2 regions of the Actinoplanes sp. NPDC004185 genome follow, and region 2 is predicted to be linked to the other one. Evidence: riboswitches for the same ligand, from Rfam matches in the RefSeq annotation. Region 2 holds a riboswitch; the other holds the start of a gene.
The links. A riboswitch is a leader RNA that binds a small molecule or an ion and turns the genes downstream of it on or off. The one in region 2 is predicted to bind ZMP and ZTP.
Positions count from the first base shown of each region.

Region 1 (3,662 bases), on a different contig from region 2:
GGTGGTGTCGCCCTGACGCCAACCACGCTGGACGGTGAAGGTGCCGCAGTCGCATTCTCTTTCCGGCTCGACGGATCAATGCCCTCGACTCCAGCGCCGACCGATGCAGCTACCGCGACTCAAGTCTGGGTGACCACATGGACTCAAGAAGCACTACGGCTCCTGACCCCGCGTTTGCCGGTCCCCGACCGGCCACGCCGACCGGGCGCCGGCCCTGGAGGCACCTTGCGATCTGCGCCGCGGTCGCGGCGTCGACTGCGCTACTCCTGACCGGGTGTCCGTCGTCCGACGACGCCGAACCGGCCTGCGAGCAACCCTCACCCGGGACCGTCTCCACCACCTGCGACGACAACAACCTCGGTCGATGAACAGTTCGGGGACCCGCTCATGAGCGGGTCCCCGAATCTCACAGCACGGCCTGGGGCATTGCTCAGGCCGAGATGTCCACCGTCGGGTAGAGGGGGAAGTCGGCGAGCAGCTCGGTCGCCTGCTTGGCGACCCGGTCGGAGACCGCCGCGTCCAGGTCGAACTTCGCCTTCGAGGCGCCGGCCTTGGTGCTGCTCAGCACCGTGTGCATGAGCTCGGCGATCTGGTCCATCTCCGCCGTGCCCAGGCCCCGGGTGGTCAGCGCCGGGGTGCCGATCCGGATGCCGGACGTGTACCAGGCGCCGTTCGGGTCCTGCGGGATCGCGTTGCGGTTGGTGACGATGCCCGAGTCGAGCAGCGCCTGCTCGGCCTGGCGGCCGGTCAGGCCGTACTTGTCGACGTCGATGAGGACCAGGTGGTTGTCGGTGCCGCCGCTGACGACCGTGGCGCCGCGGCTGGTCAGGCCGGCTGCCAGGGCCTGCGAGTTGTCGACGATGCGCTGGGCGTAGTCGGCGAACTCGGGCCGGCGGGCCTCCGCGAAGGCGATCGCCTTGGCCGCCATGACGTGCGCGAGCGGGCCGCCGAGGACCATCGGGCAGCCCCGGTCGACCTGGTCGGAGAGCTCGGGCTGGCAGAAGACCGCGCCGCCGCGCGGGCCGCGCAGGCTCTTGTGGGTCGTGGTGGTGACGATGTGCGCGTTCGCGATCGGGTCGAAGTCGCCGGTGAAGACCTTGCCCGCGACCAGGCCCGCGAAGTGGGCCATGTCGACCATGAAGGTCGCGCCGACCTCGTCGGCGATCTCCCGCATGATGCGGAAGTTCACCTTGCGCGGGTACGCCGAGTAGCCGCCCACGATGACCAGCGGCTTGAACTCCTTGGCCGACTCACGCAGCGCCGCGTAGTCGATCTGGCCGGTGGCCGCGTCGACGCCGTAGCTGCGCTGGTCGAACATCTTGCCGGAGATGTTGGGCCGGAAGCCGTGGGTGAGGTGGCCGCCGGCGTCCAGGCTCATGCCGAGCATCCGCTGGTTGCCGAACGCGGCGCGCAGCTCGGCCCACTCGGCGTCGGTCATGTCGTTGACGTTGCGCTTCTGCACCTTGGCCAGCGCCGGCGCCTCGACCCGGTCGGCCAGGATCGCCCAGTACGCGACCAGGTTGGCGTCGATGCCGGAGTGCGGCTGGACGTACGCGTACGGCGCGTTGAACAGGGCCTTGGCGTGCTCGACGGCGACGGACTCGACGGTGTCGACGTTCTGGCAGCCGGCGTAGAAGCGGCGGCCGATCGTGCCCTCGGCGTACTTGTCGGAGAGCCAGTTGCCCATCGCGAGCAGCACGGCCGGGGACGCGTAGTTCTCGGAGGCGATGAGCTTGAGGGACTCACGCTGGTCGGTGAGCTCCTTGGCGATCGCGTCGGCGATGCGGGGCTCGACGGCGCGGACCGCTTCCAGGGCGGAGCGGAACGCGGTCGATTCGGCGTTCAGTGCAGACATCGGACCTCCCTATCACAGGTGAAGAGGCCCAGGCGCACGGCAGGTCGTCTCCGGAGAACGGTCGTCCGGCACGGGGCCGCTCCCCGATGGTTGGCCCATCCGAACGCGCCAGTCACGGCCCGCCGACCAGCATACCGGCGCGGCCCCGGCCACGCGATCGCTCATCCAGGGAGTACGTCACACCGGCGGGCCCGGCCACTAGCCTGGCGATCATGAACGGCGTACAGATCCTGCTCATCGCCGGAGCCGGCATCGCGGTGTCCGCCCTGGCCCACCGGCGCGGCGTGCAGCCCGGGCTGGTCATCGTCGCGCTGGCCGCCGGGATCAGTTTCGTGCCCGGGGTGCCGCGGCTGGAGCTGGACAGCGAGCTGATCCTGGCGATCGTGGTGCCCCCGCTGCTCTACTCGGCCACCCGCAACGCCTCGGCCACGGGGTTCGGGCAGAACCTGCGGAGCATCATCGACCTCGGGGTGCTGCTGGTGGTGCTGACCGCGGGCGCCCTCGGGGTGGTGACCTCGTGGCTGCTGCCGTCGATCGGGCTGGCCGCCGCCTTCGTGCTCGGTACGGTGCTGGCCCCGCCGGACACCATCACGACCGTGTCGCACGGCAAGGAGCTGGGCCTGCCCCGCCGGGTCACCTCGATCCTGACCGGGGAGAGCCTGGTCAACGACGCCACCGCACTCACCCTGTTCAGCATCGCGGTGGCCGCGGTCGCCGGGGAGCACACCAGCTGGGGCGCCGGCACCCTGGAGCTGCTGCGCAACGCGGCCCTCGGCGCGGCCATCGGCGGTCTGCTGACGGCGGCCACCTTGCTGCTGCGCAAGCGGCTGGGCAATCCGACCCTGGAGACCACGCTGGTGCTGCTGGTGCCGTTCACCGCGTTCCTGCTGGCCGAGCAGGTCGAGGCCTCCGGCATCATCGCGGTGGTCTCCGCGGCCTTCCTGATCAGCGCGAACACGTCCCTGGACCCGCGGCACCAGTATCCGGGCGCCTACCGGACCCGGTTGCAGGAGGACGCCTTCTGGCCGGTCGTCGACTTCCTGCTGGAGACGTTCGTCTTCGCATACATCGGGTTGCAGCTGAGGTTCGTGCTGGACGACCTGGCCGCCGAGCCGGAGCCGGGCCTGAGCCGCACACTCATCGCGGCCGGCGTGCTGTTGATCGCCGCCGTCCTGCTGCGGCTCGTCGGCGTGTTCCTGCTGTTCGGGCGGTGGCGGATGGGCGACCGCCTCGCCCGGGCCCGGCTCGCCCGGGACCCCGGCCGGGCCGCCCGGATCGCGCAGCGCCGGTCCCGTGGCCGCCGCGAGGACCGCGACCGCACCCGCCTGGCGGCTCCCGGCGTACGGGAGAGCGTGGTGGTGGGCTGGACCGGCATGCGCGGCATCCTCACCCTGGCCGCGGCGGCCGCGGTCCCGGAGAGCGTCCCCGGCCGGGACGCCATTCAGGCCATCGCGCTGTTCGTCACCCTGGGCACCCTGCTGCTGCAGGGCACCACGATCCGCCTGCTGGTCCGGTGGCTGCGGCTGGACGTCAGCGGCGAGGAGGAGCAGGCCCGGGCGATGCTGGCCCGGGGCGTGGAGATCGCGACGGCGGCCGGCGACGGCTACGACCAGCAGCGGCTGGCGGTCAGCGAGGCCATGATGCGGCGTGAGCTGGACGAGGAGACCGCCCGCCGGCTGATCGGCGACATCGATCTGCGGCAGGCCGCCGCGAGCACGCTCGGTCAGGGCCTGGCGTAGACCGAGATGTGGCTGCCGCTGGTGGCGCGGAACGGCGTACGGTCCCAGTCCGCCCACCGTTCCCGCAG
Region 1 is NZ_JBSGFR010000013.1:177,877-181,538, forward strand. Features, by position in the region: gene ACWEOZ_RS16165 (glycine hydroxymethyltransferase) at 431-1,855, opposite strand; ZMP/ZTP riboswitch at 1,875-1,981, opposite strand; gene ACWEOZ_RS16170 (cation:proton antiporter) at 2,068-3,594, shown strand; gene ACWEOZ_RS16175 (class I SAM-dependent methyltransferase) at 3,579-3,662, opposite strand, start outside.
Region 1: another riboswitch for ZMP and ZTP. It lies ahead of ACWEOZ_RS16165 (glycine hydroxymethyltransferase); the one in region 2 lies ahead of ACWEOZ_RS41895 (bifunctional 5,10-methylenetetrahydrofolate dehydrogenase/5,10-methenyltetrahydrofolate cyclohydrolase).

Region 2 (3,662 bases):
GGCCGCGTCGGCGAAGCCCGGCCCGAGCCCCACGCCGGCGGTGGTCACCCGGGGCGGCGGACCGGTGCCGTTCCGGCCGGGCCGGGCGATGCTCGGCGCCTACCTGGGGCTGGAGGGCAGGTCGCTGACCGAGAGCCTGGCCCTGCGGCGCAACCAGCTCGGCCGCGACGAGCGCATCGTGCACGTCTTCTACGACTTCACCGACACGTTGCCGCAGGCGATCGAGGGCCTGCCGGCCAAGGCGACCCCGATGGTGTCGTGGCGCGGCTGCCCGCTCCCCGACATCACCTCGGGGGCGAGCGACGCGCTCATCGCGCGCGCCGCCCGCCGGCTCAAGCGCCAGGACCGGCCGGTGCTGCTGCGCTGGGGCTGGGAGATGAACGGCGACTGGTACAAGTGGAGCGCCGCCCGCAACGGCAAGGACGGCCAGGCGTACGTGACCGCGTGGCAGCGCCTGCACCGCATCTTCGCCGAGGAGAAGGCCACCAACGTGTCGTGGGTGTGGAGCCCGAACTGGAACTCCGACCCGGCCGCGGAGTGGAACACCTTCGCGGCGCTCTACCCCGGCGACGAGTACGTCGACTGGGTCGGGGTCTCCGGCTACAACCTGCACCGCGAGACCCCGGACAAGCTGTTCGCCGGCATCTACCGGGCGTACGCCGCCCGCAAACCCATCATGATCACCGAGGTGGGCTCGGTGGACCGGGGCGGCCGGACCAAGGCCGACTGGATCACGCTCTTCGCGCGCTGGGTGGAGGCGCACCCGGCGGTGGGCGCGGTGACCTGGTTCGACACCGACACCCACCCCGGGTACGAGGAGAAGTGGCGCATCGACACCGACGCCGAGTCGCTGGCGGCGTACCGGGCGATGGCGGCGAGCGCCCGCTTCAGCGGCTAGCCTTCTCCGCCGCCTCGATCGCGTTGCGGAACAGCATCGCCACGGTGGTCGGGCCCACGCCGCCGACCCGCGGGGTGACCGCCCCGGCGACCTGCGCGACCTCCTCGGCCACGTCCGGCAGCAGCCGGCGGCCCTCGTAGCGCACGCCGGCGCCGATGACCGTCGCGCCCGGCCGCACGTGCTCGGGCTGGATGATGCCGGGCACGCCGGCTGCGGCGACCAGGATCTCGGCCCGCCGGGTGTAGCGCTGCCAGTCCGGCACGCCGGTGTGCACGACCGTCACGGCGGCGTTCGCGGTCGGCCGCTTCTGCGCCAGCATCATGGCCAGCGGGCGCCCGATGGTCGCGCCCCGGCCGAGGATGACCACCTCGCGGCCGGCCACCGGCACGTCGTGGTACGCCAGCAGCGCCTCGATGCCGGCCGGGGTGCACGGCCGGGGCCCGGGCAGGCCGACCGACAGCCGGCCCAGGTTGAGCGGGTGCATGCCGTCGACATCCTTGTCCGGGTCGACGGTCAGCAGCGCCGCGTCGTAGTCGATGTGCGGGGGCGGCGGGTACTGGATCAGCAGGGCGTGCACGGCCGGGTCGGCGTTGAGCTGGTCGATCGCCCGCAGCAGGTCGTCCTGCGTCGCGTCCGCGCCCAGGTGCACGTGCGGCGAGACGAAACCCAGCTCGGCGGCCTGGCGCTGCTTGATCCGGATGTATCCGGCGCTGGCGTCGTCGTCGCCGACCAGCACGGTCGCCAGCGACGGCTGGACGCCGGCCTCGCGCAGCTTCGTCACGCGCTGCGCGACGTCGGCCAGGACCTCGTCGGCCACCGGCTTGCCGGGCAGCAGCCTTGCTTCATGCTCTACGGACATACAGCTTCCACTCCGGCGTGGGCACCCAGGCGGACGGCCCCCACGGCGAGCTCCCCGATGGTGGTCCCCATCCTCGATGCCGCCAGTCGCGTGTCCGCGTCAGTCTACGGCGCTGAGATAGAGGGTGCGGTAGGCGGTGGTGTCCCCGTACCGGTAGAGGCTCACCCGCATCCGCTGCGCGCCCGGCAGGCTCAGCGCTTCGCTCCAGGTCCCGTCGCCGGTGACCGTGACCGTGCGCTTGACCGTCGCGGTCCCCGACGGGCCGGTCACGCTGAGCGTGTACGGCCCGTCCGAGGCGACCAGCCCGGTCGCCGACACCCGCACCGTACGGTTCCCGGCCGCGTTGACCGGGCCCGACGGTGTCGCCGACAGTGCGGTCACGACGGTGTCGTGCGTGGCCCGCGACGTGGTGAACGACAGCCAGCTCGCTCCGGCCAGCACGGCCGCGACTGCCACCAGCGGCAGGAACTGGCGCAGCAGACGCCGGCGCCGGGCCTTCTCCTCGGCGGCGGCGGCGCGCTGCTCGTCCTCCTCCGGCACGGCGGGCACGATCGACATCACCACGGTGTTCGCCTCGGCCACGGTGTTCGCCTCCGCCACGCCGTTCAGGGGAAGCCGTACGGTGTTCTCGCCGACGCCGATCCGCACCAGCTTCTCGCCCACCGGCCGGGGTTGCGGCTCCGCGCCGTCCGCCGCGCGCACCCGGCGCGGCGGCAGCAGCCGGGCGGCGACCACCCCAGCCAGCGTCACCCCGACGGTGGCCACGGTCCAGGCGAGCCGGTCGATGCGCAGGCCCACGACGTGGATGGCCAGGCCGGCGACGATCAGCACGCCCATGCTCAGCGCGGGGGTGAGCACCGTGCGCTCGACCGCGGTCAGCGCCCGGCGCCGGAACAGCACGCCCAGCAGGGCCATCCCGGGCAGCACGAACCCGAGCAGCAGCCCACCGGCGATGGCCAGGGCCTGCGGCGCGACCAGGACGGCGGCGCCGGCGGCGACGGCCAGCGCGGCCACGACCCGGGAGAGCAGAGCGCTCACTGGACCCCCGTCCGGTAGATGCGGACAGTGCCGTTGTCGTAGAGCCGGTCCATCCCGGCCAGCGTGTCGAACTTGCCGAGCTGCCCGACGGTCAGCGGCGAGGTGATCTGCCCGGACCTCGGGTCGCTCTCGAAGTACGCGCCGCTCTCCGGCAACTGGGTGCTCAGCCGCCGGTCCACGACCAGGTACTGCACGTGGACGCGCTGCACCAGGTCGTCCTGCTCCAGCCCCCACACGTCGGCGTAGTACAGGGAGCCCACCTCGCGGACCGGGTCCTGGCGCCCGTACGTGGAGGCGAGCGAGACCGACGTCGCGTCGCCGCCGACCCGGTTGCCCGGGCCCAGCGTGGTGCGCTGCCAGTCGGCCGACGCCACCCCGTACGCGTCGACCGACCGCTCGTACCCGCCGGCCAGGTACGGCCCCGGCAGGATGGAGGCGATCGGCGGCCAGCCACCGGCCCGCGCCCCGATCATCAGCAGCGTGATCATCGCCGAGCCGGCCGCGACCCGGCTGTACAGGTTCCAGCCGCCCGGCATGACCACGTCGATGGCCGGCGCGGCGGCCCGCCACCGATGCCCGAACTCGTCCTTGGCCGGGATCAGCTGCACGCCCCGGACCAGCCCGATCGCGGCCAGGATGGAGATCGGGATGTAGGTGAACGTGGACAGCCGCCCGGCGATCTCCGGCCCGTTCTGCCCCAGGAACCGCACCCCGTTGCCGGCGAAGAACACCATCCCGCCGACCACCGCGGCCCAGCGCCACCAGTCCCGGTCCCGGCGGTGCACCATGTCGCGGGTGACCGCGAGATAGAGCACCAGCAGCCCGAGCAGGCCGGCGCCCTGCACCACGAGCTGACCGACGGAGACG
Region 2 is NZ_JBSGFR010000078.1:22,842-26,503, reverse strand. Features, by position in the region: partial or broken gene ACWEOZ_RS41900 (glycoside hydrolase family 26 protein) at 1-898, shown strand, start outside; gene ACWEOZ_RS41895 (bifunctional 5,10-methylenetetrahydrofolate dehydrogenase/5,10-methenyltetrahydrofolate cyclohydrolase) at 888-1,757, opposite strand; ZMP/ZTP riboswitch at 1,774-1,857, opposite strand; gene ACWEOZ_RS41890 (hypothetical protein) at 1,857-2,795, opposite strand; gene ACWEOZ_RS41885 (hypothetical protein) at 2,792-3,662, opposite strand, start outside.